2 regions of the Kitasatospora sp. NPDC086801 genome follow, and region 1 is predicted to be linked to the other one. Evidence: riboswitches for the same ligand, from Rfam matches in the RefSeq annotation. Region 1 holds a riboswitch; the other holds the start of a gene.
The links. A riboswitch is a leader RNA that binds a small molecule or an ion and turns the genes downstream of it on or off. The one in region 1 is predicted to bind cyclic di-AMP.
Positions count from the first base shown of each region.

Region 2: linked by a shared signal. The riboswitch ahead of ACIPLC_RS14505 (hypothetical protein) and the one ahead of ACIPLC_RS33465 (peptidoglycan DD-metalloendopeptidase family protein) in region 1 are both predicted to bind cyclic di-AMP.

Region 1 is NZ_JBIVAX010000050.1:9,945-24,656, forward strand. Features, by position in the region: gene ACIPLC_RS33445 (IclR family transcriptional regulator) at 1-257, shown strand, start outside; gene ACIPLC_RS33450 (RidA family protein) at 284-709, shown strand; gene ACIPLC_RS33455 (MFS transporter) at 888-2,102, opposite strand; gene ACIPLC_RS33460 (DUF2470 domain-containing protein) at 2,288-3,007, shown strand; gene ACIPLC_RS33465 (peptidoglycan DD-metalloendopeptidase family protein) at 3,273-4,247, opposite strand; cyclic di-AMP (ydaO/yuaA leader) riboswitch at 4,250-4,432, opposite strand; gene ACIPLC_RS33470 (MFS transporter) at 4,745-6,277, shown strand; gene purB (adenylosuccinate lyase) at 6,371-7,801, opposite strand; gene ACIPLC_RS33480 (MarR family winged helix-turn-helix transcriptional regulator) at 7,902-8,357, opposite strand; gene ACIPLC_RS33485 (DUF3037 domain-containing protein) at 8,457-8,873, opposite strand; gene ACIPLC_RS33490 (HipA family kinase) at 8,870-9,625, opposite strand; gene ACIPLC_RS33495 (NAD(P)/FAD-dependent oxidoreductase) at 9,910-11,268, shown strand; gene ACIPLC_RS33500 (GDSL-type esterase/lipase family protein) at 11,379-12,593, opposite strand; gene ACIPLC_RS33505 (aminotransferase class I/II-fold pyridoxal phosphate-dependent enzyme) at 12,819-14,156, opposite strand; gene ACIPLC_RS33510 (pyridoxamine 5'-phosphate oxidase family protein) at 14,191-14,712, shown strand, end outside.
Region 2 is NZ_JBIVAX010000010.1:92,356-107,067, reverse strand. Features, by position in the region: gene ACIPLC_RS14570 (ABC transporter substrate-binding protein) at 1-304, shown strand, start outside; gene ACIPLC_RS14565 (LLM class flavin-dependent oxidoreductase) at 308-1,381, shown strand; gene ACIPLC_RS14560 (aldo/keto reductase) at 1,539-2,528, opposite strand; gene ACIPLC_RS14555 (LLM class flavin-dependent oxidoreductase) at 2,928-3,947, shown strand; gene ACIPLC_RS14550 (TetR/AcrR family transcriptional regulator) at 4,167-4,733, shown strand; gene ACIPLC_RS14545 (DUF4865 family protein) at 4,830-5,510, shown strand; gene ACIPLC_RS14540 (carboxymuconolactone decarboxylase family protein) at 5,528-6,139, shown strand; gene ACIPLC_RS14535 (phosphotriesterase) at 6,136-7,128, shown strand; gene ACIPLC_RS14530 (GNAT family N-acetyltransferase) at 7,223-7,723, shown strand; gene ACIPLC_RS14525 (SDR family NAD(P)-dependent oxidoreductase) at 7,822-8,586, opposite strand; gene ACIPLC_RS14520 (TetR family transcriptional regulator) at 8,725-9,345, shown strand; gene ACIPLC_RS14515 (alpha/beta hydrolase) at 9,572-10,714, shown strand; gene ACIPLC_RS14510 (MoaF-related domain-containing protein) at 10,848-11,177, opposite strand; cyclic di-AMP (ydaO/yuaA leader) riboswitch at 11,713-11,880, shown strand; gene ACIPLC_RS14505 (hypothetical protein) at 11,883-13,232, shown strand; gene ACIPLC_RS14500 (hypothetical protein) at 13,254-13,760, opposite strand; gene ACIPLC_RS14495 (IclR family transcriptional regulator) at 14,140-14,712, opposite strand, start outside.

The DNA of each region.
Region 1 (14,712 bases):
GCACGCCCGAGGCGCTGCTCGCCGAGCTGGAGAAGGTCGCCGTCCAGGGCTGGGCGCAGGACCACGCCGAGCACGAGGCGTTCATCAACTGCGTGGCCGCGCCGATCCGGGACGCCAGCGGCCGGGTCGTCGCCGCCGCCTCCATCTCCGTCCCGGACGTCGTCCTGCCCTACGAGCAGGTGCTGGACCTCCTCCCGCAGCTGCTCGCCGCCACCCGCGCCATCTCGGCCGACTGCGGCCGCCCGGACCACAACTGATCAACCGTCAGAACGTAAGGAACCCCATGAGCGAGCAGCACCCGACCAGCGAGAAGACCGAAGTCCGCACCGACGGCGCCCCCGCCCCCGCCTGGATGTTCTCCCAGGGCGTCCGCAAGGGCCCGATCCTCCAGGTCTCCGGCCAGGGCCCGCAGGACCCGGCGACCGGCGAGTACCTCTACCACGGCGACGTGAAGGCGCAGACCCGGCGCACGCTGGAGAACGTCAAGGCGATCGTCGAGGCCGGCGGCGCGACCATCGAGGACGTGGTGATGTTCCGCGTCTACCTCACCAAGCGGGCGGACTTCCCGCTGATGAACGAGGTGTACGCCGAGTTCATCGACGAGAACATCAAGCCCGGCGGCGTGAAGCCCTGCCGCACCACGATCTTCGTCGAGCTGCCGCAGGAGCCGATGCTGGTCGAGATCGACGCCCAGGCCGTCGTCGCCTGAGCGCCCTGCGCGCCGCTGAGCACTGTGATCGCCGCGATCGCCGCTGAGACCACTGAGACCGCTGAGCAGCGTGATCACCGTGACCGCCCCTGAGCACCCCTGAGCACCGCCAGGCGCCCTGATCGCCGCAAGGGCCCGGACGCACACCAGGCGTCCGGGCCCTTCGCCACCCCCGCGCTCACCGCCCCGCGGGCACGCCCTGCTCGACCGGGGCGCCCGAGCGCGCCAGGACCCGCCCCTCACCCGCCGCGCCGCGCCGGTCCAGCGCCGCCGCGAACACCGTCACGCCGAGGGCGACGGCGGTGAGCAGCCCGCCCACCCAGTTCGGCGCGTCGTAGCCGAGGCCGCCCGAGATGACCAGCCCGCCGAGCCAGGCGGCCAGCGCGTTGCCCAGGTTGAACGCGGCGATGTTGGCGGCCGAGGCCAGCGTCGGCGCACCGGCCGCCTGGTCCATGACCCGCTTCTGCAGCGGCGCGACGGTCGCGAAGCCGAACAGCCCGATCAGCGGGATGAGGACGATCGCGGCCGGCTTGCTGTGCGCGGCGAAGGTGAAGGCGAACAGCAGCACCGCGAGCACCGCGAGGACCACGGTGAGGCTGCGCATCAGCGCGCGGTCGGCGAACCAGCCGCCCAGCAGGTTGCCGACGAACAGGCCGACGCCGAACAGGAAGAGCAGCCAGGTGACGCCGCTCGGGGCGAAGCCGGCCAGCTCGGTCATCATCGGCGTGATGTAGGTGAACATCGCGAAGATGCCGCCCCAGCCGAGCACGGTCATGGCGAGCGCCAGCCAGAGCCGCAGGGTCCGGAAGGCGGCCAGCTCGGGGCCGAGCCGGGCGGCCCCGGCCCGCGGCTGGACGGGCACCAGCGCCGCGATCCCGGCGAGGCCGAGCAGGCCGAGCCCGGCGACGACGTAGAAGGTGGAGCGCCAGCCGAAGTGCTGGCCGAGCAGGGTGCCCATCGGGACGCCGAGCACGTTGGCGGCGGTGAGGCCGGTGAACATCAGGGCGATCGCGCCGGCCCGCTTGTGCGGGGCGACCAGGTCGGCGGCGACGACCGAGCCGATGCCGAAGAACGCGCCGTGCGCGAAGGCGCTGACGATCCGTCCGACCATCAGCAGCCCGAAGGCGGGGGCGACGGCCGCGACCAGGTTGCCCACCACGAACAGGCCCATCAGCGTCAGCAGCATGCCCTTGCGGGGGGCCCGGGTGCCGAGGATGGTGAGCAGCGGGCCGCCGACCACGACGCCGAGCGCGTAGCCGGAGATCAGCAGGCCAGCGGTGGGGATGGAGACCGAGAAGTCGCCGGCGACCTCGGGCAGCAGGCCCATGATCACGAACTCGGTGGTGCCGATACCGAAGGCGCTGATCGCCAGCGCCAGGAGCGCGAGGGGCATGAGGGACCGCTTTCCAGAGAGAACCGTTGCGCATGCAACTACCAGCGTCGACAATACGAGACATCCGCAGGTACTTGCAAGCGCCGCCTATCCTCGGCGGCAGCGACACCGACCACGGCCACGCCACTTGCCACGCCCCCAAGTGGACATTAGGTTAGGCTTACCTAACTAACTGGAGGTCCGCGATGAGCCTGCCCGCCGGCGACGCCGAGGTGCCCGAACCCACCACCGCCGAGCGGGTCCAGAGCCTGCTCAGCGCGACCTCCTCGCTCACCGTCCGCGCCTGCGGCGAGCACCACGACCTCGACACCCCGGTCTCCGTCCACGGCTCCCGGCTGCGCCTGCGCGCCCCGCTGGGCGACCCGCTCACCACCGCCGCCGCCCGCACCACCGACGGGCTCGCCGTCGTCCTGGACGTCACCGACGTCTCCCCCGTCGCCGTCCGCGACCGGATCCGCGCCCGCCTCACCCTGGCCGGCCGGCTGCACCTGGCCCACCTCGCCGACGACGGCCTCAGCGTCCACCTGCGCGTGGACATCGCCCACGCCGTCCTCGCCACCCCGTACGGCACCGGCGCGCTCACCGCCGCCGACCTCGCGCTCGCCGCACCCGACCCGCTGGCCCGCTACGAGGCCACCCTGCTCACCCACCTCGCCGACGACCACGCCGACGCCCTCGCCGTCCTCACCCGGCTGCTCGACCCGGCGCTGCTCGCCCAGCACCCGGACGTCCGCCCGCTCGCCCTGGACCGCCACGGCCTGGTCCTGCGCCTGGACCACCAGCACGGCCACCGCGACGTCCGCCTGGTCTTCCCCGAACCGGCCGCCGACACCGAGGACTTCGGCCAGCGGATGCACGAGCTGCTGACCGCCGCCCAGCACGGCCTGCCCGCCCACAGGATCTGAACCGGCCGACCAGCGAGCCTTCCTGACTGATCGTCAATTCGCCTTGGGCGCAACCCTCCCCGACATCAGCCGGAAACGACACCAACCGGAAACGACAGCGGCCGGCCCGGCTCGCGAGAGAAGTCTCGCGAGCCGGGCCGGCCTGGGCGTGTCCCGCGCCCATGTCCACTGCTGCGGCGATCACCCGGTCGAGCGGTCACCCGACATGACCATCCCGGGAGGTCGATTCGCCCCGTAGCAGCGGTGGTTCCTCATGCGGCACGGGTCAGAGCGCGACGCCGTGGGCCCGCAGGTAGGCGACCGGGTTGATGTCCGAGCCGTACTCCGAACCGTTGCGGATCTCGAAGTGCAGGTGCGGGCCGGTCACGTTGCCGGTCGCGCCGGAGCGGCCGATCTGCTGGCCGGCGGTGACGGTCTGACCGATCTTCACGCCGATCGAGGAGAGGTGCGCGTACTCGGCGAAGTGACCGTCGGCGAGCTTGATCTCGACCTCGTTGCCGTAGGCGCCACCGTTGCCGGCCTTCACCACGACGCCCTTGGCGACGGCGCGCAGCGGGGTGCCGGTGGAGGCGACGAAGTCCTGGCCGGTGTGGTGGCCGGAGGCCCACATCGAGCCGGCCACGCCGTAGGCGGTGCCGAGCTTCGGGCTGGCCAGCGGGGCGACGAAGGCGGAGCCCGCCGCGACCGGGACGGTGGTGACCGCGGCGGTCGGCGCGGCGGTCTGCACCTGGGTCTGGAGCTGGGCGGACGGCTTCGCCGCCTCGGTCTGGACCTCCAGCTGGGCCTGCGGCTTGGCGGCGGTGGTGGCCGACGCGGCCGGGGCGGCCGGCTGGGCGGGCTTGGCCGGAGCAGCGGGCGCGGCAGCGGCGGCCTGGCCGGCGATCACGAGCTGCTGACCGGGGAAGATCAGGTTCGGGTTGCCGCCGATGACCTCGCGGTTGTGGTCGTACAGCGCCTGCCAGCCACCGTCGACGTGCTTGGCGTCGGCGATCTGGGACAGGGTGTCACCGCTGACGACGCGGTAGTTCTCCGGCGACTGCGACGGGGCCTGGGCCTGGGCCTGGGCCTGGTCGGCGGAAGCGGCGGCCGGGGCGGTGGTGACCGCGGCGGCCGGCGCGGGGTGGGCCTGGGCGCTCATCGCGGTGACGAGCGGCAGGGCGAAGGAGACACCGGTGACGGCGGTGGCGATCCCGATGCGGGCGGCGCGGGGCAGGGCGATACGACGAGCCTGTGCAGGCATGGAATTTTCCTCTCCGACGCCTGCGAGGTGAGCTGTCGGGTTCGGGCTGGAGTTGCCCGGCCGCACATGCGGCTTCACCCCTAGCCGGCCCTGGATCCGGGTACGCGAAAGCGTGCCGTTTCCGGTCCGGCGACTTACCTGTGGGTCCCCCGCTCCTGCCGTACAGAGTTCGGTGCGAGCCACCGGGCAGCGGCAGGACTCGGCGTTCCACCCGGTGGATCCGTCCGGACTGGCCGGGCGGTCGCTGAACTAAAACCCATCCGTTCGGGTGAAGCAATGTCGATCACTTGAACCGGCAACAACCCCCGGGGACGCCGTGACCCTCCGAATGATCGGCTGCACCGTACGTGCACAATCCATTCACCCGGCGCCACTGATCCACGACGCTGCGCCGATCCCGCCACCGCTGCGCACCCGTCCGCTCACGCACCGCACACCCCCCGACACGCCCCCCGGTGACCCTTGTCACGCACGCCCCACGGGCGCAGGATCGGCCCGTGGCCACCTCCCAAGCAGGAACATTGCGCCTGGGCACCTCGCAGGGACGCTGGGTCCTCCTGGCGACGGTGCTCGGCTCCAGCATGGCGATGCTCGACGGCACCGTGGTGAACGTCGCGCTCCCCCGCATCGGCGCCGATCTCGGCGCCTCCCTCGCCTCCCTGCAATGGACGCTCAACGCCTATCTGCTCACCCTGGCCGGGCTGATCCTGCTCGGCGGCGCGCTCGGCGACCGGTACGGCCGGCGCCGGGTCTTCCTGATCGGCGTGCTCTGGTTCGCCGCCGCCTCCGCGGCCTGCGCCGCCGCCCCCACCATCCACGTGCTGATCGCCGCCCGCGCCGTCCAGGGCATCGGCGGGGCGCTGCTCACCCCCGGCTCGCTCGCCATGCTGCAAGCCGTCTTCCACCCGGACGACCGCTCGGCGGCGGTCGGCCTGTGGTCGGGCCTCGGCGGGGTGTCGGCCGCGGTCGGCCCCTTCCTCGGCGGCTGGCTGGTGGACGGCCCCGGCTGGCGGTGGATCTTCCTGCTGAACCTGCCGCTCGCGGCCGCCGTGGTCGCGGTCACCTCCCGGTTCGTCCCCGAGAGCCGGGACGAGAGCGCCGCCGGCCGCTTCGACGTCACGGGCGCGCTGCTCGCCGCGCTCGCCCTCGGCGCGATCACCTACGCGCTGACCGCCGCCGGGGAGGGCCTGTCCCCCGCGGTCTGGCTCACCGGCGCGATCGGCCTGCTGCTCGGCGCGGCCTTCATCGCGGTCGAGCGCCGCGCCGCCGAGCCGATGCTGCCGCTCGGCCTCTTCTCCTCCCGGCTGTTCACCGCCGTCAACCTGGTCACCCTGTGCGTCTACGCGGCGTTCAGCGGGGTGTTCTTCCTGCTGGTGGTGCAGTTGCAGATCGTCTCCGGCTTCTCCCCGCTGGTCTCCGGCCTCGCCCTGGTCCCGATCACCGTGCTGATGCTGACCCTGTCGGCGCGCGCCGGGCGGCTGGGCAAGCGGATCGGCCCCCGGATCCCGCTCACCGTCGGCCCGCTGCTGTGCGCCGCCGGGGTGCTGCTGATGCTGCGCACCGGCCCCGACTCCTCCTACTGGGCGGACGTGCTGCCCGCCGTCACGGTGATGGGTTGCGGGATGACCCTGCTGGTCGCACCGCTGACGGCGACGGTGCTGGCCGCCGTCGAGGTCCGGCACGCGGGGATCGCCAGCGGCGTCAACAACGCCGCCGCCCGCGCGGCCGGGCTGCTCGCGGTCGCCGCGCTGCCCTCGCTCGCCGGGCTGAGCGGCGACGCCTACCGGGTGCCGTCCGCGGTGGACTCCGCCTTCCACACCGCGATGCTGATCTGCGCCGGACTGCTGGTCGCCGGCGGGCTGACGGCCTTCACGACCGTCCGCGGCAACGTGCTGGCGCCGGTGGACCGCCCGGTGGCCGAGCCGGACTGCGCGTGGGCCTGCGGCACCACCCCGCCGCTCGACCCGGGCCACGTCCCCACGGACGAGGGCCCCGCCACCGGATCGGCGGCGGGGCCCTCGACTGGCTGACGAACCGTCGGAGACGACTGGCCCGTCAGGGGATACTGGCCGTCAGGGGATACTGGCCGTCAGGGGATACTGGCCGTCAGAGGATACCGACCGTCAGAGGATGTCGGCCGGCGCGTACTTGGCGGCCTCGGGGTAGGCGGCGGCGACGGCCTCCACCTGGCGGACCACCTCGGCGACCTGGGCACCGGCCGCACCGGTGAAGGACAGCCGGTCGGCCAGCAGCGCGTCCAGCCCGGCCCGGTCCAGCGGGATCCGCTCGTCGGCGGCCAGCCGGTCCAGCAGCTCGTTCTCCCGGGCGCCCGCGCGCATCGCCAGCGCGGAGGCGACGGCGTGCTCCTTGATGACCTCGTGCCCGGTCTCCCGGCCGACGCCCGCGCGCACCGCGCCCATCAGCACCTTGGTGGTGGCGAGGAACGGCAGGTAGCGGTCCAGCTCGGCCTCGATCACGGCCGGGAAGGCGCCGAACTCGTCGAGGACGGTCAGGAAGGTCTCCAGCAGGCCGTCGAAGGCGAAGAAGGCGTCCGGCAGCGCGACCCGGCGCACCACCGAGCAGGAGACGTCGCCCTCGTTCCACTGGTCGCCGGCCAGCTCGCCGGTCATCGAGGCGTAGCCGCGCAGGATGACGGCCAGGCCGTTGACGCGCTCGCAGGAGCGGGTGTTCATCTTGTGCGGCATCGCCGAGGAGCCGACCTGGCCCTCCTTGAAGCCCTCCGTGACCAGCTCGTGGCCGGCCATCAGGCGGATGGTCTTGGCCAGGCTGGACGGCGCGGCGGCCAGCTGGACGAGGGCGGTGAGCACCTCGAAGTCCAGCGAGCGCGGGTAGACCTGGCCGACGCTGGTCAGCACGTTCTCGAAGCCGAGGTGCCCGGCGACCCGGCGCTCCAGCTCGGCGAGCTTGTCGGTGTCGCCACCGAGCAGGTCCAGCATGTCCTGGGCGGTGCCGACCGGGCCCTTGATCCCGCGCAGCGGGTAGCGGGCGATCAGCTCCTCCAGGCGGCGGAAGGCGACCAGCAGTTCGTCGGTGATCGACGCGAAGCGCTTGCCCAGGGTGGTGGCCTGCGCGGCCACGTTGTGCGAGCGGCCGGCCATGACCAGGTCGGAGTGCTGGGCGGCCAGGCGGGCCAGCCGGACCAGCACGGCCACCGTGCGGTCGCGCACGTGCTCCAGCGACTGGCGGATCTGCAACTGCTCGACGTTCTCGGTCAGATCCCGGGAGGTCATGCCCTTGTGGATCTGCTCGTGGCCGGCGAGCTCGCTGAACTCCTCGATCCGGGCCTTCACATCGTGGCGGGTGACCCGCTCACGGGCGGCGATCGAGCCGAGGTCGACCTGGTCGATCACCCGCTCGTAGTCGGCGACGGCGCTCGCCGGCACCTCGACACCGAGGTCCTGCTGGGCCTTCAGGACGGCGAGCCACAGGTGGCGCTCAAGGACCACCTTGTGCTCGGGGGACCACAGCTGGGCCAGGGTCGCCGAGGCGTACCGGGAGGCCAGGACATTGGGGATCTGGGGCTTCGCGCTCACGCTTCGCAAGCCTAACAGCCGAGGTCAGCCGGAGCGGCGGCGCACCGGGTAGCTCCGACCGGGACCGCCCGACGGCTCCCGTCCGGCGCGGCGCGGCCCGCTACTGGGCGGCGCCCGCCCGGCCGGCCAGCACCGGCAGGACCTGCGCGCAGATCGAGTGCAGGGCGATCCGCTGCTCGTCGGTCATCGCCTCGAAGGCCTGGTGGGTGCGGGCCATCTCGCCGCGGATGCGGTTCAGGATCTCCCGGCCCTCGTCCGTGATCACGACGATCTTCACCCGGCGGTCACCGGCCGCCGCCTCCCGGTGGGCCAGGCGCAGCGACTCCAGCCGGTCCACGATCCCGGTGACGTTGGACGCGTCGCAGCCCAGCCGCCCGGCCAGCGCCCGCATCGGCACCGGCTCCTGCACCGCGCCGAGCGCCTTGGCCTGCGAGGAGGAGAGCCCGTGCCGGGCCGCGGCCGCCGCGAAGTCCTGGAAATACGCGGCACCGACGGCGGCCAACGCCTCCATCAACTCGGCGTTGGTCGGTACGGTCGTCGTCGCTGTCGAACCCATGGGGCCAGCGTACGGCCGAGTGCTTCAGTAACTCAAGCTTTGACCACGGCAACCGTCGGCGGCTCGACCGGAAACGGAGCACCGGCCGGTCGACAGAGCTTAGAGCACCAGCTGATCGAACAGGTGCCGCAGCTCCGCCTCCGGGTCCGCGGTCAGCCCGGTGTGCACCGGCCCCGGCTGGACGATCGCGCTGCGCGGAGCGGTCAGCCAGCGGAACCGCTGCCCGGGGCTGTCCCCCGCCGCCGGACCGGCCTGCGGGCCCCCGGCGCACACCGCCTCGATCCCGTGCAGCGCCCGCCGCACCCCGTTCACGTCCGCCACCGGGTCCAGCGCCAGCAGCCGGGCCTGGTCCAGGTGCGTGCGCGCGGCCAGGTGCGCGTTCTGCCGGCAGTACAGCAGCACCCCGACGTTGACGCACTCGCCGCGCTCCACCCGCGGCACCGCGCGGATCACGGCGTACTCGTAGTCGTGCAGTTCGACGGCGACCGGCAGCGCCGACGTCCTCGGCTCGGTCATGCGGGCACCTCCGGCAGCCAGTCGCGCGGACCGGCCAGTCGGCCGGTCAGCTGGGCGCGGTACGCGGCGCGCACCGCCTCGGGCGAGTCGAAGCCGGGCTCGTCCAGCAGCCAGACCTCCGGGATCCGCGCCACCGCGCCCTCGATCGCGGCCTCCGCGAGCGGCGCGAGCGCCTTGTCGGCGGCCGCCAGGTCCGGCCGGGCGGACAGCAGCGCGTGGTCGGAGGCGTCGTACGGGCGGCGCACCCAGGCGGCGGCGCCCGCCCAGTGGTGGTGGAAGATCAGGCTCGCACCGTGGTCGATCAGCCGCAGCCCGCCGGTCGCCACCAGCAGGTTGGGATTGCGCCAGGAGCGGTCGACGTTGCCGATCAGCGCGTCGAACCAGAGCACCTGACCGGCCAGATCCGGATCCACCTCGAAGCAGAGCGGGTCGAAGTTGAGCGCGCCGCTGACGAAGGCCATCCCGAGGTTGGTCCCGCCACTGGCCCGCATCTGGTCCTGGACCTGCTGGTCCGGCTCGCTGCGGGCCAGCACCGGATCCAGGTCGACCGTCACCAGCTCCGGCACCGGCAGCCCGAGCCGCCGGCCCAACTCCCCGGCCAGCACCTCCGCCACCAACGCCTTCCGGCCCTGCGCCGCGCCGACCCATTTCAGCGCGTACAGCCGCCGGTCGTCGGCTTCGACCAGGCCCGGCATCGAGCCGCCTTCTCGCAGTGGCGTCACATAACGGACCGCCGTCACCTCGGGGAGCACGCCCGACAGCCTATCGGTGCCGACCCGTCACCTCCTCCCCTCCGTTCGCCCGCCACCCCTCCTCCGCGTTCGCCCCGAATCCCCCCTCCGCCATCCGCCCCGCCCCGGTGGCAGTTGCCCGCAGCCCCACACCACACACACCCTCACCCCACCACCCCCGTCACCTGCACCCACCCCTCCACCATCCGCCCCACCCCGGTGGCAGCCCCCGCTGCTCCGTGCGAGTGTGGCGGACAGCAATGGGGACCTTCGCGGTTACGACCTGCACGGCAAAGGGATGAGCGATGGAACGACCTCGGATCCTGATCGTGGGCGGCGGCTTCGCCGGCCTGGAGTGCGCCCGCCGACTCGAACACAAGCTCGCGCCGTCGGAGGCCGAGATCTCGCTGGTCACACCGTTCAGCTACCAGCTCTACCTGCCCCTGCTGCCGCACGTCGCGGCCGGCGTGCTGACCCCGCAGTCGGTGGCGGTCTCCCTGCGCCGCACGCTGCGCCGCACCCACATCGTTCCGGGCGGCGCGATCGGCGTGGACCCGGCCTCCAAGGTGTGCGTGGTCCGCAAGATCACCGACGAGGTGGTGGCGCAGAGGTACGACTACCTGGTCCTCGCCCCCGGCAGTGTCACCCGCACCTTCGACATCCCCGGCCTGCCCGACTACGCCCGCGGGATGAAGACGCTCGCCGAGGCGACCTACGTCCGCGACCACGTGATCGCCCAACTCGACCTCGCCTCGGCGACCTTGGACCAGCGGGAGCGCGAGTCCCGGCTTCAGTTCGTGGTCGTCGGCGGCGGCTACGCGGGCACCGAGACGGCCGCCTGCCTGCAACGCCTGACCACCGCCGCGGCCCGCCGCTACCCACGCCTGGACGCCCGGCAGATCAAGTGGCACCTGATCGACATCGCCCCGAAGCTGATGCCGGAGCTGGGCGACGCGCTGGGCCTGGCCGCCCTGGAGGTGCTGCGCGGCCGCGGGATCGAGGTGTCGCTCGGTGTCTCGGTGGCCGAAGTCGGCGCCGAGTCGGTCAAGTTCACCGACGGCCGAGTACTGCCCTGCCGCACGCTGATCTGGACCGCCGGGGTGGCCGCGAGCCCGCTGATCGGCACGCTGGACGCGGAGACGGTCCGCGGTCGGCTCGCGGTGACGGCGGAGATGCGGGTGCCGCAGTTCGAGAGCGTGTTCGCGCTGGGCGACGCAGCCGCCGTACCGGACCTCGCGAAGGGCGACGGCGCGGTCTGCCCGCCGACCGCCCAGCACTCCGCCCGGCAGGGCCGTGCGGTGGCCAACAACGTGATCGCCGCGCTCCGCAACCAGCCTCTGGAGCCCTACTACCACAAGGACTTGGGCCTGGTGGTCGACCTCGGCGGCAAGGACGCGGTGTCCAAGCCGCTCGGCGTGGAGCTGCACGGGGTGCCGGCCCAGCTGGTGGCCCGCGGCTACCACCTGATGGCGATGCGCACCAACGCGGCCAAGTTCCGGGTGGGCGCCAACTGGCTGCTCAACGCCACCGCCGGGGACGACTTCGTCCGGACCGGCTTCCTCGCCCGCCAACCCGCCCGGCTGCGCGATTTCGAGTACACCGACTCCTACTTGACGAAGGATCAGGTCCGGGCGCACGCCCAGGCCCTGCTCGCCAAAGGCTGAGCCACCCGGCGCCCGACTCCGGAACCGGTCCGGAGCCGGGCGCCGGGCATCGCGCCACGACGTCACCACGTCACAGCGTCACCACGCCGCGACGTCACAGCGCCACGACGTCACCGCGCCGTCAGGTACATCCCGCTCGCGTCCTGCCCCGCCGTGTTGCGGCACGCGTAGTCGCCGCTGCTCTGCCCCCACAGCAGGGTCAGGCAGCGCCCGAGCGCCTGCTGCCCGTAGTAGTTGGGGTGCATCGACTCCTGCAGCACGCCCTGCGTGGTGTTGAGGCCGCCGTCCAGGAAGCGCGCCCATTCGCTGGTGGTCGCGGACGGTCCGGCGGTGGCGGTCGGCTGCCGGGTGGCCGTCGAGCAGACCTCGCGGCCCTGCAGCATGTCGGAGAGGTCGAGGAACTGGGCGCCCTTGCTCGCCGCGACCGTGGCCAGCGACTTGGAGATCTGCGGCACCATCGAGTCGCGCGCCCAGTCGGCGTCACCGTCCCAGAACGGGCAGCCGCCGGTGTTCGAGCGGGTCCAGCCGCTCTCCGGGTAGCGCATCTCGGCGCTGCGCGGGATCGGCGAGGGGTAGGACTGCAGGACGAGGCGGTAGTCGCCCTGCGCGTAGCCGGCGTCGGCCATCACCGCGCGGATCTCGTCGATCGCCTTGCCGACCCCGGCCATCGCGGTGGGCATCTTCGAGTCGATCGAGGACTGCGCGGAGTCGTGGCAGTAGGAGTACCAGATGAGGTAGTCCTGGACGCAGTTGGAGATGATGCCGCTGAAGCCGAGGTCGTTGCCGCCGATCGACAGCGTGATCAGCTTGACGTTGTTCTGCCGTGCCACGGTGGCGAGTTGGTCGGCCTGCGGGGCTTCGCCCTTGAGCGTCTGGCCGCCGTTGACGGCGCGGAAGATGTTCGCGGTGACGGCGCCGGAGCAGGCCAGGTTGATCTCGTTCTGCGCGCCGGTGGAGGCGCTGAGCACCTCGGCGACGTCGGAGCGGTCGCAGCCGCTCGCGGCCGTGGGCCCGTAGATCCGGGAGGGGTCGGCGGAACTGCCGTTCCAGGCGCGGTCGGTGCCGGCCCGGCTGCCGCTGGTGCCGGCGGCGTTGCCCGTCCAGCGGCCGGCCTCGCCGGAGATGTAGCTGTCGCCGAGCGTGACGCTGGCGGTGGGGCCGCCCGGCGCGGCGAGGGGCGCGGGGGCGGCGGCGGCCGGCGCGGCGGCGGCGAGGCCGCCGGCCATCAGGCCGCCGGCGGCCAGCGGGAGGGCGAGGGCCGCGGTGAGCAGCCGTCGGTGGAGTCGAGGGGCGCTGCGGGTGATGCTCGAACTGTTTTCGGGCACGGCGGAACTCCTGCGGCTCGGTCTCCCCGTGCGGTGGGGACGGGAAGACGCGTAGGTGAGGGTGGGCCGCCGGCCGGTGGCGCGATGAACATGACATGCCCGCGCTGGTTACCGCTAGGTATCTGCACCAGGTTTCCCGCTTTGTTACCGCCGGGTTCAGACCAGTGGGGCCCCGGGTTCAGACCATCGGAGCGCCGGGTTCGAACCGGACCGGCGGAGCCCGGTTCACACCAGCCGCGAACCGCCCCCGGCCGCCCCCAGCACGGCCGCCAGGTCCTCGGCCAGCCGCTGTGCGTCCGCCGGTTCCAGCTGGGCCACGGTGAGCCGCAGCCCGGGCGGGGACTGGATGCGGTAGCGCGCGCCGGGCGCCGCGACCCAGCCGCGCTGCACCAGCGCCGCCAGCGCGGAGGTCTCGTCCGGCACCGGTACCCAGACGTTCAGTCCGCTCTCGCCGTGCGCCTCGATGCCGCGCGCGGCGAGTTCGCCGAGCAGCGCGTCCCGGCGGGCCCGGTAGACGCCGGCCACCCGGGCGACCGGCACCGCGTCGGTGCGCCACAGTTCGGCGACGGCCCGCTGGAGCAGGTGGCTGACCCAGCCGGCGCCCAGGCGCAGCCGTCCGGTGACCCGCCCGATGGTGTCCTGGTCGCCGACCGCCACCGAGAGCCGCAGGTCCGGACCGTACGCCTTGGCCGCCGAGCGCACCACGGCCCAGTGCCGCGCGTCGGCGCCCACCAGTGGGTGGTAGGGCTGGTCGACCATGCCGTGCCCGTGGTCGTCCTCGATCAGCAGCACGCCGGGGTGCTCGGCCAGGACGGCCCGCAGTTCCTCGGCCCGGCGGGCGGTGAGCGCGGCGCCGGTCGGGTTCTGCGCCCGGCTGGTGACCACCACCGCGCGGGCGCCCTCGGCCAGCGCGGCGGCGAGCGAGTCGGGCAGCGGGCCCTCGTCGTCCAGCCGGACGGGCGCGGGCCGCAGGCCCAGCGCGGGCAGCAGGTCGAGCAGGCTGCCCCAGCCCGGGTCCTCGACGGCGACGGCGTCGCCGGGGCGCAGCCGGGTGGCGAGGATGCGCTCGATGGTGTCGAGCGAGCCGGAGGCGACGGCGATCGGGCCGCCGGGCAGGCCGTCGGCCTCGAAGGAGGCGCGGGCGAGCGCGAGCAGCCCGGGGTCGATGGCCGGGTGCCCGTACAGGACGGGCTCGGCGTGGGCGGCCCCGGCGGCGGCCGCGAGGACCGGGGCGAGGTCCGGCAGCAGCGCCGGGTCGGGGTTGCCGGCGGACAGGTCGCGGGCGTGCGGGGGGACGGGGACGCGGATCTGGTCGCGCGGGGTGAGCGCGGGCCTGGGCAGGATCCGGCTGCCCTTGCGGCCGGCGGTCTCGATCACTCCGCGGTCGCGGAGCAGCCGGTAGGCGGCGGCGACGGTGTTGGGGTTGACGCCGAGTTCGGCGGCGAGGTCGCGCAGCGGGGGCAGCGCGGTTCCGGGGGCGAGGCGTCCGGTGCTGACGCCCTGTTCGATGTGGGACGCGATTTCGCTGGCGCGTCGCCCTTTCAGCGGATAGTCTCCTAGCACAAAGTAAATTATGCACTAGTACATAGAGGTTGTCATGTCGGCTCCTTCAGAAGGCTCCGCCAGCTACTCCCGCACCCCCCGCACCACCCCCACCCGCTACAAGGACCGCGCCACCTGGGAGCAGGAGGCGATCCACGACATCCTCGACCACGCGTACCTCTGCCACCTCGGCTTCGTCGCCGACGGCGCCCCCGTCGTCCTGCCGACCATCTACGCCCGCGTCGGCGGCCGGCTGTACGTCCACGGCTCCACCGGCAGCCGTCCGCTGCGCAGCGCCTCCGGCGACCAGGGCCTGCCGGTCTGCCTCACCGTCACCCTGGTCGACGCGCTGGTGCTGACCAAGTCCGCGTTCAACCACTCGGTCAACTTCCGCTCGGTCATCGCGCACGGCACCGCCCACCAGGTCACCGACCCCGAGGAGCTGGACGTCGCGCTGGCCGCGCTGGTCGACCACGCGATCCCCGGCCGCTCCGCCGAGGTCCGCCCGCCCAACGCCAGGGAACTCGCCGCCACCGCCGTCCTCCGTCTCGACCTGGACGAGGTCTCGGCCAAGACC
Region 2 (14,712 bases), on a different contig from region 1:
CGAGGTGGTCGCCGCGATCGCCGCCGCGCTGCGTCGGGCGGACGCCTGGGTGGCCGCCCACCCGGCCGAGGCGGCCGCGATCGCGGCGGAGCAGCTGGGCGGCTCGGCCGTCGACTGGCAGACCGCGCTGGCCGCGTTGCCGTGGCAACTGGAGCCCGCCACCGCCGGGTTCATCGCCGAGCAGCAGGAGGCCGCGGACATCTTCCACGAGGTCGGCTTCATCGACCGGGCACTGACCGTCGCCGATGCCCATCTGCCCGTGTTGGAGGCCCCGGTGGCCGCCGCGCTCGCCAAGGCGGTCTGAACCATGGCCTCCGAAGTCCTCTGGTACATCATTCCGCGCGAGGGCCACTACCCGTGGGAGCCGGCCGGCCGCCGCCCGGTGGACCTCCGCTATCTGCAGCAACTGGCGGGCAGTGTGGAGCGGTTGGGATACACCGGCGCCCTGCTCGCGACCGACCTCTACGACGTGTGGACGCTCGGAAGCGCGCTCGCGGCCGCCACCACCCCGGCGTTCAAGCCGTTGCTGGCCGTCCACCCGGGGCTGGTCTCGCCCACCCTGCTGGCAAAGATGGCGCTCAGTTTCGATCACCTGCACGGCGGCCGGCTGCGGTTCAACGTGGTCAACGGCTCGACCGCGCAACTGCGCGAGTACGGACTGGACGTCGAGCATGACGACCGCTACCGGCTCAGCGCCGAGTACTGGTCGATCGTCAGGCGCCTGACGGCCGGCGAAGTCTTCGACCACAAGGGCGAGTTCTACGAGCTGAAGAACGCGGGCGCGAGCCTGCGGGAGCTGACGCCGGTCCAGCCCGGCGGCATCCCGCTCTGGTTCGGCGGCAGTTCGGCGGCCGGCATCGAGATGGCGGCCGAACACGTGGACGTCTACCTGACCTGGGGCGAGCCGCCGCACCTGCTCAAGGAGAAGCTGGACCTGGTCCGGGCGCGGGCCGCCGCCCACGGCCGGACCCTGCGGATCGGGCTGCGGCTGCACCTGATCGTCCGCGACACCGAGGACGAGGCCTGGGCGGCTGCCGACCGCCTGCTCGACGTCACCAGTGAGGCCACGTACGCCCGCCAACTGGGCGGCGCCAAGGGGGAGGACGGGGTCGGCTGGCAGCGGCAGTTCCGCCAGCACGGGGGCAAGGTGCCCGCACGGGCCCGGGAGCTGGAGGCCTACCCGAACCTCTGGCCGGGAATGAGCCTGTTCCGCCCCGGCCCCGGTACGGCGGTGGTCGGCTCGACGGCCCAGGTGGTGGAGCGGTTGCAGGAGTTCGAGTCGCTGGGCGTCGACACCTTCATCCTCTCCGGCAACCCTCTGCTGGAGGAAGCCCACCGGGTTGCAGAAACGGTTCTGCCCGCCCTGGGCATCCGCCGCTGAGGGCTGAGGGCTGAGGGCTGAGGGCTGAGGGCTGGCGCGTTGCCGTCGGCAACCGACAGATGTCAGCGAACGACTAACAGATGACAACTGACAGCTGACAGATAATGAAATCTGTCAGCTGTCAGTTGTTCACCGCCCCGTCCCGTCTCCTCCCCGCTCAGTGGCTGAGCCGGTCGATCTCCGCCAGTTCCTCCGCGGTCAGCGGACCGCCCGCGAGCGCGTCGATGTTCTGGTCCAGCTGGGCGACGCTGCTCGCCCCGATGATCACCGAGACCACCCGCGGGTCCCGCAGCACCCAGCACAGCGCGAGCTGGGCCAGCGTCTGCCCACGCCGCTCGGCGACCTTGTTGAGCGCCCGCAGCTGCTCCAGCTTCGGTCCGCTGAGCGCCTCCTCGGTCAGGAACCGCCCGACGGACATCCGCGAGCCGGCCGGCACCTCGCCCGACAGGTAGCGGTCCGTCAGCAGCCCTTGGGCGAGCGGCGAGTAGGCGATGAGGCTGGTCTGGGTCTCGCCCACCGCGTCCAGCACGCCCTCCTCCACGTACCGGTTGAGGATCGAGTACGCCGACTGGTTCAGCAGCACCGGCGTGCCCAGCTCGCGCAGGATCGCCACCGCCTCCCGGTGCTGCTCCGCCGGGTAGTTGGAGATCGCCGCGTACAGCGCCTTGCCCGAGCGCACCGCGCTGTCCAGCGCGCCCATCGTCTCCTCGAGCGGGGTGTCCGGGTCGTAGCGGTGGGAGTAGAAGACGTCGACGTAGTCCAGCCCCATCCGGCCCAGCGACTGGTCCAGGCTGGCCAGCAGGTACTTGCGGCTGCCGCCGTTGCCGTACGGGCCGGGCCACATGTCCCAGCCGGCCTTGCTGGCGATGAACAGCTCGTCGCGGTACGGGCGGAAGTCCTGGGCGAACAGGTAGCCGAAGTTGCGCTCGGCGCTGCCGTACGGCGGGCCGTAGTTGTTCGCGAGGTCGAAGTGGGTGATCCCCCGGTCGAAGGCGCGGCGCAGCACCGCCCGCTGGACCTCCAGCGGTTGGGCGTCACCGAAGTTGTGCCAGAGGCCGAGCGAGACGGCCGGCAGCTGAACGCCGCTGCGGCCGGCCTTGCGGTAGGTCATCGAGGCATAGCGGTCATCCGCGGCGAGGTAGCTCATGCCGGACATCTTGCCAGCCGTCGCGGATGGATCAAGCCCTTGCCCCGATTCTGACCGGTGCTTATGCTCGCGGAGGATCGTACGCGTGCGAGGCGAAGGGGGGAGTCGCGATGACCGTCCAGGCTGTGACGCCAACCCCAACCGCGACCGCGGCCGCGGCCGTGTTCGCGGCCGCAGCCGCGACCGCCACCGCCCGCTGTTGTCGTCGCCGCCGCCGCACCTCGCGCTGACGCCGCCCCAGAGCCGCTCCGCCGCGATCCCCTCCCGGTGCCGCCCGCGTGAGCACAGCCCGTACCGGGGCGTTCCGCGCGGGCCGCCGTCCCTCCTCGGCAGCCGTGCCCGCGCCTCGGGCCAGGGCGCCGTGCCGAGGCCCCATCGAGCGCCCCCAAGGAGCCCACCGTGCGGTTCACCGTCTCGTCCCTCGTCGCCAACGGGCCCGATCCCGTGACCGGCGTCCAACGCACCCCGCAGGAGAAGCTGCGGAACGTCATCGACCAGGCGGTCGTGGCCGAACAACTCGGCTACGACGGTTACGGCGTGGGGGAGCGGCACGGTGAACCGTTCCTCTCTCCGGCGCCGCCGGTGCTGCTCAGCGCGATAGCGGCCCGCACCTCCACCATCCGGCTGTTCACCACGGTGACGGTGCTGAGCATCCTGGATCCGGTCCGGGTCGCCGAGGACTACGCGATGCTCGACCAGCTCTCCGGCGGCAGGGTCGAGTTGATCATCGGCAAGGGCAACGACCCGCGCCACTTCGACCTGTTCGGCCTGCCCGAGGAGCGCCAGTGGGACGCGCTCGCCGAGAACTACGGCCTGCTGCGCCGGCTCTGGCGCGAGGAGAGGGTGACTTGGGAGGGCGCGACTCGCCCGCCGCTCAAGGACGCGGCCGTCTCGCCGCGCCCGTTGCAGGACCCGATCCCGGTGTGGCACGGCAGCGCGACCAGCACCCAGTCCACCGACCTGGCGGCCCGCTACGGCGACCCGCTCTTCTCCGCCAACTCCTTCCATCCACTGGCCAAGTACCGGTCCCTGGTGGAGCACTACCGCGAGCGCTGGGCGCACTACGGGCGCGATCCGAGGGACGCCCGGGTGGGCGCGAGCTTCGGCGGGCTGTACGTCGCGAAGCGCTCGCAGGACGCGGTCGAGGGCTTCCGTCCGTACTGGGACGCGATGTTCAGCTCGGCGGCCGGCCGGCACAACAAGTCGCCGTTCACCTCGCTGGAGGACGCGTTGGAGCACGGTTCGGCCCTGGTCGGGAGCCCGCAGCAGGTGATCGAGAAGATCCACCGCTATCACGAGGCCTTCGGCAACGAGGTGGTCGGGATCGGAGTCGACGCCTTGACGGAGGGGGCGCAGCGGGAGCAGTTGGAGCTGTTCGCGGCCGAGGTCGCCCCGGTGGTCAGGCGCGAGCTTCCGTGAGCGCCCGCCCGACGTGACGCGCGCCACCGGCCGCGGTGGAGTGCCGCAGGGCGGGGCGGGGGAGACGAGCGGGCGAGGGCCGTGGCCGCCGGGGGGCGGCGCACGGCCCTCGGTCGTCTCCCGGCGCGGATCCGCCCGCCCGACCGGCGGCCGTGGTCGAACCGGGGAAACCCCTGAACCCCTGGCCTTCTGTACCTACTGGTATGTACAGTGATCCACATGACCACCCAGGACCGCCTCATCGAGAGCACCCAGGTACTCCTCTGGGAGCGCGGCTACGTCGGCACCAGTCCCAAGGCCATCCAGCAGCACGCCGGTGTCGGCCAGGGCAGCATGTACCACCACTTCACCGGCAAACCCGACCTCGCCGCCGCCGCCCTGCGCCGCAGCGCCGAACAGATGCGGGGAATCGCCGCGGCCGACCTGTCCGCCCCCGGCAGCGCGTACGACCGCATCGCCGCCTACCTGCACCGCGACCGCGACGTGCTGCGCGGCTGCCGGATCGGCCGGATGGCCCAGGACCCGGACGTCATCGCCGACCCCGAACTGCGCGCCCCCGTCGAGGAGACCTTCGACTGGCTGCGCACCCGGATCGCCGAGCTGGTGGCCGAGGGCCAGGCCGCCGGCGAACTCGTCCCCGGCGTCGACCCGGTCGACACCGCCGCCGCCGTGGTCGCCGTCGTCCAGGGCGGCTACGTCCTGGCCCGGGCGGCCGGCCGTGCCGAGCCCTTCGAGCGAGCCGTGCGCGGCGCCCTCGGCCTGCTCGCCGCCCAGCGCACGGCCTGACCCGCGCCGCACACGGCTGAGTGGCCGAATGGCCGAATGGCCGCGCGGCCGAGGGCCGAGTGGCCCCACGCGACGATCAGACCGAGGAGACCCACCGTGCACGCCATGCAGTACGAGATCACCCTCCCCGCCGACTACGACATGGGGATCATCCGCAAGCGCGTCGCCGACAAGGGCCATCTGCTCGACGCGTACCCGGGGCTCGGGCTCAAGGCGTACCTGGTCCGTGAGCGCGGTCGCGACGGGTCGCCCGTCAACCAGTACGCGCCGTTCTACCTCTGGCGCACTGCCGAGGGCATGAACAGCTTCCTCTGGGGCCCGGGCTTCCGCGGCCTGAGCGCCGACTTCGGCCGCCCGGCCGTCCGGCACTGGCTCGGCGCCGGTCTGACCCACGGCGCCGCGCCGGACGCTCCGGCGAACGCGAATGCGAACGCGACGGCGACCGCGAATGCGACGGCGAATGCGACGGCGACCGCGAATGCGACGGCGACCGCGAATGCGACGGGTACCGCGAACGCGACCACGGCCACTCGTCACACCGTCCGGCTCCCCGAGTCCGTCGATCCCGCCGAGGCGGTCGAGCAGGCCCTCGCCGAGTTCCCCGTGCACCCCGCCCTGCACACCGCCGCCGTCGCGGTGGACCCGAGCCGCTGGGAGCTGGTCCGCTTCGCCCTCTGGCGCGGCCCGGCCCCGGACGAGGCACCGGGCATCCGCTACCAGGTGCTGCACCTGTCCCGTCCCGAACTCGACCGGCTGCCCAGCGGCCGACACTGGTGAAAGGTTTCGCCGCTCCCATGACCGCTTCCGCGAGCGCCCCCGTCACTCCCGTCACCCCCGCGACCGCCCCCGCCGGCCCGGCCCCCGCCCCGATCACACCGGCCGACCTGACCCCCGCGCCGCTGGACCGCGGGGCCGGCTACGCCCTCCTCGCCGATCTCGCCGGACCGGTCGCCGCCGCGACCCTCGGCGGCCTGGACAGCCTCGCGCCCGGCTTCCCCGACTGGATCGTCACCAGCCTCTTCGGCGGCACCTACCAGCGCCCCGGCCTCGCCCTGCGCGATCGGCAGGTGGCCAACCTGGCCGCGCTCACCGCCCTCGGCGGCGTGGAGCCGCAACTCGCCGACCACGTCCGCAACAGTCTGCGGATCGGCATGACCAGGGAGGAGATCACCGAGGTCATCGTCCACCTCGCCCCCTACGTCGGCGTGCCCAAGGCCCTGGCCGGCTTGCGTGTCGCCACCTCCACCTTCACCGAGGCGCCCCCGACCGCTGCACACCCGGCCGCCGCAGCCCCGACCGCTGCACACCCGGCCGCCGCAGCCCCGGCCGCCGCAGACCCGACCAAGGCATCCCCGGCCGCCGCAGACCCGGTCCAGGCGTCGCCGACCGAGGCGGACCGGGCATGACCCCCACCATCCGCACCGTCCTCGGCGACCTCGACCCCGCCGAACTCGGCGTCACCGACTCCCACGACCACCTCTTCATCCGCAGCCCGCTGCTCCCCGGCGAGGAACTGGACGACCCGACCGCCGCCGAGGGTGCTCTGCGCGCCTTTGCGGCGGCCGGCGGACGGTCGTTCGTCCAGTGGACCCCGTACGGCATGGGCCGTCGCGCGGGCTCCCTCGCCGAGCTCTCCCGTGCGACGGGAGTCCACGTCGTCGCTGCCACCGGCCTGCACCAGGCGGCCCACTACGACCCGGACGCCCTCCCCGCCCTGTACGACGGGCTCGCCGAACGCTTCACCGCCGACCTCACCACCGGACTGACGATCGAACCGGCCACTGAACCGGCCACTGAACCGGCCACCGGACCGGCCACCGGACCGCTCGCAGACCCCGCAGACCCCGCAGCCCCCGAGACCGTCCGGGCGGGCCTGATCAAGGTCGCCTGCGACGCCGGGACCACCACGGCACACACCCGCCGGGTGATGGCCGCGGCCGCCGACGCGCATCATGCCACCGGTGCCCCGATCGCCGTTCACCTCGAACCCCGCGCCCACCCGCACGTCGTACTGAACTGGCTGCACGCTCGACACGGCGTCCCACCCGACCGGATCGTCCTCGGCCACCTCACCCGGCTGCCCGATGTGCGGGTGCACCACGAACTCGCCGCAGAAGGCGTCTACTTCGCGCTGGACAGCCCATCCCGGGCCGGCCACCCGGCCGACCACCAGGCCTTCGACGTCATCGCCGACCTCGTCGAGGCCGGCCACGCCTCCCGACTCCTCCTCGGCGCCGACACCACCACCCGCACCGCCCGCCGGGCCGATGGCCCGACCCGGCTGCTCACCGACCTCGCCCCACGGCTCGCCCGCACCTTCGGCCCCGAACTGCCCGGTCTCCTCCTCACTGCCAACCCGGCCGCCGCCTTCGCGACCGACTGGCGCAGGCCCTGAACCAGCCCCACCCCCACCCTGACCTCGCCCCCGGTCGCAGGCCGACCGCGGGCCTCCGGCGAAGGCTCGTCGCCCACGCCCTACCGTGACGGTCATGGTGACCCTGCGCATCCTCACGACCGACGACTGGCCGCTCTGGCGCGACCTACGCCTCGCCGCCCTCTCCGATGCGCCGCACGCCTTCAAGGCCCGCCTCGCGGACTGGCACCACGGGGGCGAGGAGCGGTGGCGCGCCCGGCTGCACCGTCCGGGCGCCCACCACGTCGCGGCGCTGCTGGACGGTCCGGACGGTCCGGACGCCATCCCCGTCGGCCTGGCGGACGGCGTCCCCGGAGCCGACGGCGTACGGGAGTTGCGCTCGGTGTGGGTCGGACCGCGGGCGCGCGGCAGGGGCGTCGCCGACCGCCTGCTGGAGGAGGTCGAGCGCTGGGCCCGAGCATCCGGCGGCAGCACGCTGCGCCTCGCGGTGATCCCCGGCAACGAGTCCGCGATCGCGCTCTACCGCCGGCACGGTTTCACCGCACTCGCCGAGCCGGGTGCGCCGCTCGTCGACGGGGTCACTCGGGAGCTCGTGATGGCGAAGCCGCTGCGCTGACGGTGGCGGCTGACGGCCGTCCGTCCGCGACGCGACAGCGGGGCCCGCGCCACCGGGGGAGTGGCGCGGGCCCCGCTGTCGTGCTGCCGTCCGGCGGGTCACATGTGGGTGCCGCCGTCGATGCGGAGCTCGGTGCCGGTGACGAACGCGCCGTCGTCGGAGGCCAGCATCGCGATCACGCCGGCCACCGTCTCCGGGCCCGCGAAGCCCTGGCCGAGGGCCGGGGCGAGCTTGGCGAGCAGGCTGAGGTCGGCGTCGGCGGGCAGGCCCGGGTTGTGGGTCATGCCGCTGTCGATGCTGCCCGGCGCGACGCAGACCGCGCGCAGGCCCTGCTTCGAGTACTCCGAGGCGATGGCGTGGGTGAAGGACTGGATGCCGCCCTTGGTCGCGGCGTACGCGGCCATGTAGGGGTGGGCGAAGCTCGCCGAGGTGGAGCTGAAGTTGACCACCACGCCCCTGCCGCCCGCGAGCAGCGCGGGGAGCGCCTCGCGGGTCATCAGGAAGGTGCCGGTCAGGTTGACCGCGAGGAGCTTGTTCCAGAACTCCAGGCTGGTCTCGTGGGTGTGCGAGGAGCGGAGGATGCCGGCCGCGTTGACCAGGACGTCCAGCCCGCCGAGGTCCGCGATCGCGGCCGCGACGCCGGTGACGACGGCTGCTTCGTCCGAGATGTCCAGGACCTGGATGGCCAGGCGGTCCGCGCTGCCGTCGGCGGTCGCGCGGTCCAGGGTCTCCTTCAGACCGTCCTCGTTGACGTCGACGGCGACGACCTTCCCGCCCTCGGCGAGGATCCGGTGCACGGTCGCCTGGCCGATGCCAGAGCCGCCGCCGGTGATCAGGACGTTCCGTCCGCTGAAGCGCTCCATGGTGGTACTCCGTTCGTTCGTGGTCGCTTGACCTCAGGAGGCACGGTACGCCTAAGTGGCATAACGTGCCAATAAGTCATCTGGGTGCCACCTCGGCGTGCCGCGCCACAGTGGCACCGGCCCGCGTACGCTGGCCCTGTGACCGGACGCCCCACCCTGAACCAGCGCCGCCGCGACGCCACCCGGCTGGACATCGCCCGCACCGCCGCCGCGCTCTTCGCCGAGCGCGGGGCCGAGGCGACCACCGCCGAGGAGATCGCCCTCGCGGCGGGCATCTCGCTGCGCACCTTCTACCGGTACTTCTCCGTCAAGGAGGACGCCGTCGCCCCGCTACTGGCGGCCGGTGGGCGCCGCTGGGTCGACCAGCTCGCCGAGGCCCCGGCCGACCTGCCGGTGAGCGAGGCGCTGGAGCGCTCGGCGGTCGCCTCGCTGACCCCGCCCGACGGCGAGGCGGTCGAAGCGATGGAGTGGACCCGAAGCCTGCTGCGCGACCCACGCCTCGACGGCACGTGGCAGCGCGTCCACGCCGACTCCGAGGAGCGGCTGCGGACGGTCCTCGCGGCGCGCTGTCCGGGCGGCACCGACCCGCTGGAGATCCGGCTGGCCGCCGCCGCGGCGACCGCCGCGATCCGGGTCGCGCTTGAGGAGTGGGCCGCCTCGGACGCCCCCGCCGCCGGCCCGGGCTCCCCGCGGGAGCTCGGCGCGCGCTGCATGCGCGAACTCACGGCCGGGCTGCGGCTCTACGGTCGGGAGGGCTGAGCCCCGCCCGGCCGCGAACAAGTAACGGGTAACAGATGACAGCTGACAGATTTCGTTATCTGTTATCTGTTATCTGTTATCTGTCGGCTGTCATCTGTCACCCGTTCCCGCTTCCCGGCCCCGTTAGGGTGGGTGATCGCGCGCCCCGGTGGGGGAACCGGGGTGATCACCTCGGATGTCCTGGACGGAGGGGGCGGGGAGTTCGAGGCGTGGGAGCAAGTAGGACATGGGTCTGACGAGCCACAAGGTATTGGCGCTGACCGTATTGATCGCCGTCGTGATGACGGCCGGCACGGTCTGGCTGTGGCCAAGACTCGCCAAGCAGACCTGGCAGGCAGTGCTCGGCCGGATCGGCGCGCTGCTCGCCACCCAGCTCGCGGTGCTCGCCGCGCTCGGCCTGGTGGCGAACAACTACTTCGCCTTCTACAGCAGTTGGGACGACCTGCTGGGCATCGGTGACACCGGCCCAGTGGTGATCCACAACAAGGCGGACGCGTCCGGTCGACTGCTCGTGGAGACGATCGGCCACGCCTCCGTCAAGGGCGGCGGCGCGATGGGCCGCGAGCCCAGCCAGTCCGGCGAGATCCGCAAGGTGCGGATCGACGGCGCGGCCAGCCGGCTGTCCACCGAGGGGTACGTCTACCTGCCGCCGCAGTACTTCCAGCCGGAGTACGCGCAGAGGCAGTTCCCGGCGGTGATCGTCAGCACCGGCTTCCCCGGGATCGCCGAGAACCTGATCACCCGGTTCAACTACCCGGGCGCAGCACTCAAGTTGCTCCAGGACGGCAAGATGCAGCCGACGGTCATGGTCCTGATGCGCCCCTCGCCGGCCCTGCCGCAGGACACCGAGTGCGAGGACATCCCGGGCGGCGCGCAGTCCGACACGTACTTCACCAAGGACGTCCCCTCAGCGATCCAGGCGAGCTTCCGGGTTTCGTCCGACCCGCAGGCCTGGGCCTTCATGGGCAACTCGACCGGCGGCTACTGCGCCCTCAAGTTGGCCATGCGCCACCCGGACGTCTTCCCGACCGCCGTCGCGCTCTCCGCCTACTACGACGCCGCCGACGACCCGACCACGGGTGACCTGTTCGGCGGCAGCAAGCAGCGCCGCGACGAGGCCAACCTGATGTGGCGGTTGAAGAACCTGCCGCAGCCCAAGGTGTCCGTGCTGCTGGCCGGCACCAAGAAGGGCGACGGCGACTACCGGCACGACACCGAGGCCTTCGTCGACGCGGCGCAGTCCCCGATGAAGGTCTCCTACAGCATGCTGGAGAACGGCGGTCACAACTTCGAGACCTGGAGCGCGCTGCTGCCGTCCTCGCTGGAGTGGCTGTCCCAGCACCTCAAGGTCCCGAACCAGGCCGCCTGAGCAGGTCGCTTGGGCGGACCGCCCGCTGAGGCCGCCCGAGTAAGCGGCCCGAGCGGGCGGCCTGAGCAAGCGGCCCGGGCAAGCGGCCCGGGCAGGCCGGCGGACAGCGCCCGGGGCGCGGGAGCGGCGAGGCTCAGGCCACCCGCTCCAGCGTCCCGGTGTGGAGCTCTCCGACCCGGCCGCCCTCGCCCTCGTACGTCCAGAAGGCGCGCACCGTCAGCCGGCCGAGGTCCATCACGTGGCTGACGGTGATCCCGCTCTCCTCCGTCCAGCTGATGAAGTAGATCTCCGGCGCCACCTCGGCGACGTGCAGCCGCACGTCCTCCCACTGGCCCGCCGACTCGCCGAGGCCCTCCCAGCGCAGCCGCCTGCCGTCGGCCGAGTACGTGTTGCGGAAGGCCGCGCCGTTGTCGGCCCGGAAGAGGTAGGTGCGGCCGGCGAAGGCGGGCAGGGGCGCGGTCATGGTGGGGCGGTACCTCGTTCCTGTGGAGCCGTGCACGGCGGTCTTGTGCACTGCGGAAGATGTCGGAGCTCCAATTTATCCGACTCGGTGAGCCGGGTGGGCGCATCCGTGGGCGGTGCGCCACGGCACCGGCCGCCACCGCGCAGGCCTGTGGGGTGTGCGACCGGCACCTGGGCGCCCGCCGACGGCCGGTCCTACCGTCCACCCCCATGAGACGCACCCCCACCGCCGTCAGACGCACCCCCACCGCGTTGTCCGCCCTCCTGCTCGCCCTCGGCGCCCTCGGCCCCTCGGCACCCTCGGCGTTCCCGGCCTCTCGGCGCCCCCCGCCCCTCGGCGCCCTTGATCCCTTCGAGGCCGCCGATCCGTCCCAACTGATCCACCACGCAGCGTCGTTGATCGACACCACTGTGAGCTGTGCGACAACCGGCCCGACCAGGTTGTCCGTTCACGGACGGTCTGCCTAGCCTGCAACCGTCGTCCGCCCTCGCGGACCCCCGCCGCCGGGACGCCGAGTCCTGTCCACCCGCCGGCCGGCAACCGAGCACCACAGCGGACGGGAGCGGGGGAACCAAGGTCAGCGCCCGGCCCGTACGCTCCCGCGTGCGGGCCGTGGCTAGGGGTGAAGCCGCTCCCACAAGCGGCCGGGCTTACCTCAGCCCGAATCCGACAGCTCACCTCGCAGGCGTCGCAGAGGACACTTCCATGCATCAGCCTGCCCGGCGCCGCGCGCCGCGCCACGCCCGTCCCTCCCACCGGGGCCGCAACGCCGCCCTCGCCGCCACCGGAGCACTCGCGATCACCGGCGCCGGACTGTTCGGCCTGCCGGCCGTCTCCGGCGCCCAGGCCGCCACCGCGCCGACCGTCACCCAGGACCGGCTCGCCCCGGCGACCATGGTCGCCAACAAGGCCACCACCGCCTCGCTGACCCTCCACTCCTCGGCCTGCTTCACCGCGAAGACCGTCGGCGTGGGCGTCCGCAACGCGGCCGGTGCGAACCTCGACTTCCCCGGCAACGCCTCCAACGTGCAGATCTGCCCGAGCGGCCTGTCCTTCACCAGCGGCGCGCGTGCTCTGCCGGCCGGGACGTACACCCAGTTCGGCTTCTGGCAGGACCTCGGCGGGGCTTGGCACAACCTGCCCTCGCAGCAACTGGTGGTCTCCAACACCCCGACCCCGACCCCGACCCCGACCCCGGCCCCGACGCCGACGCCGACCGCGACCCCCACCACGACTCCGGCACCGAAGCCGACCCCCACCGCCACTCCCACCCCGACGGCGACCGCCACTCCCGCCCCGAAGCCGACCCCGACGAGCAGCCCGAGCGCCACGGCCAGCCCGTCGCCGAGCACCCCCGCCTCCCCGGTCGCCGGCAAGTCGCTGACCTGGTCCGACGAGTTCAACAGCCCGATCAGCTGGGGCTCGCGCTGGGTCGGCGACAAGAGCACCGCGTACAAGTACGGCAACCACAACCCGGACGACAACAAGCTCGACCTGCTGAACAAGAACAACGTCAGCGTCGCGAACGGGGTCGCCACCTTCACCGCCGCGCCCGGCACCACCACGCTGGAGAACGGCAAGCAGGCCTGGAACACCGGCTTCCTGACCACCGAGGGCTCCAGCGAGGGTTTCCAGGTCAAGACCGGCGACTACGCCGAGACCCGGGTCAAGCTGCCGTCCGGCTCCGGGGCCTGGCCCGCCTTCTGGACCTGGAAGAACGGCAACGGGGAGGTCGACTCCTTCGAGTACCACCCCGACAACCCGAACCTGCTGGAGCTGACCAACCACGTCAACCCCGGCGACCCCAAGTACTACACCGACGCGAGCGCCATCGCGAAGGACCAGTGGGTGACCATCGGCACCTACTACGGCGCCACCTCGGTGGACTGGTACGTCAACGGCGTCAAGGTGTTCTCGGACGGCAAGGGCGTCGGCGCCAACTGGTCGGCGTACCTGATCCTCAACCTGTCGGTCGGCGCGGGGAAGTACCACCCGGCGCCGCAGGGCACCGCCCCGATCACCTTCGCCGCCGACTACGTCCGCGTGTACCGGTAGAGCCTCTTCGGGCCTTCCGGGTCAGAAACCGGCAGCCGTCTCGACCACCGTGGTGGCGAACGGCTGCCGGTTGTTCCCCTCGTCCGGGTCGTCCACGTCGCGCACCGCGACCGAGCCTCCGGTGAGCGTGCCGATCCGCAGGTCCGGGGCCAGGCGCACCGGCACCAGCGCGGTCGCGCTGCGCAGCGGGGGCAGTCCGGGCGGGAAGGCGCAGCGCACCTGGCGGCCGTTGTGCCGCACCTCGCACTCCGCCGGGAAGTACGGGCCCTCCGGGGAGACCCCGGGCGGCAGCGTCACCAGCACGGTGAACGGTGTGGTGGTGGTGTCGGGGCCGCGGTTGGCGATGAAGGCGTGGACGGTGGTGGTGCCGCCCGGCGGCGCCGGGTCCGGGTCGAGCCGGATCACCTCCAGATCGGAGCGGGACGCCGTGGGGGCCGCCGCCACCTCCACCGCCGGCCGGGGATCGGGCCGCCGCAGCGCCCAGGACGGGCCGGCGGCCAGCGTCGCCACCGCGCAGCCCGCTGCCACGGCCGCGAGGAAGCCGGCCCCGCCGAACCCCGGGCGCGCCGTGTCCCCGCACGCCGCATCCCCGCGCACCCAGCCCCCGGGCCGCTGATTCCCGCGCCCCTGATCCCAGGGCCGCTGATCCCCGAGCCCCTGATTCCCGAGCCCCTGATCCCCGCGCCCAGAACAGCCGCGCCCCGCATCCCTGCGCTCCATCGCCGCTCACCCGTGCCCTTGTTGTCCCGGCCGCCCGTGCCGTCGCGGGCCGCGTCCGCACCAGGGTGGCGGAGCCTCCGCCGGGGGTCCGGTGCAACCCGCCCGGCGTCCGCCCGAACGGGGGAACGCCCGCACGGGAAGTCGACCGGATCGACTTCCCGTTCGAGGAGCGTGCGCTGACGGTGTGTCAGGGGGCGAGGACCTGCCCCAGTCGGTTCGCGATGTGGTGCATCACCGGCACCAGCGAGGACGCGCCGGTCTGCTCCTCCAGGGCCCGGATTCGGGCCTCCGGGCCGGACACCGACAGGGCGGTGGGCGTCGGCGCGCCCGGTACGGCGAGCGCGATGCAGCGGACGCCGATCTCCTGCTCCTGGTCGTCGACCACGTAGCCGCGCTCGCGTGCCTCGGCGAGCTGGTGCAGCAGTTCCTGCGGGTCGGTGACGGTGTACTCGGTGTGCGCGGGCAGCGGGTTGGGGCCGAGGATGGCGCGCGCCTCGTCCTCGGGGAGCTGGGCGAGCAGCGCCTTGCCGACGCCGGTGCAGTGCGGCTGCACCCGTCGGCCGACCTCGGTGAACATCCGCATCGAGCGCCGCGACTGCACCTGCCCGACGTACACCACCTCGCCGCCCTCCAGCACCGCCATGTTGGCGGTCTCGCCGGTGGCCTCCATGAGTTCGGCCAGGTAGGGGCGGGCCCAGCTGCCGAGCAGCCGGCCGGCCGTCTCGCCGAGGCGGATCAGCCGGGGGCCGAGGGTGTAGCG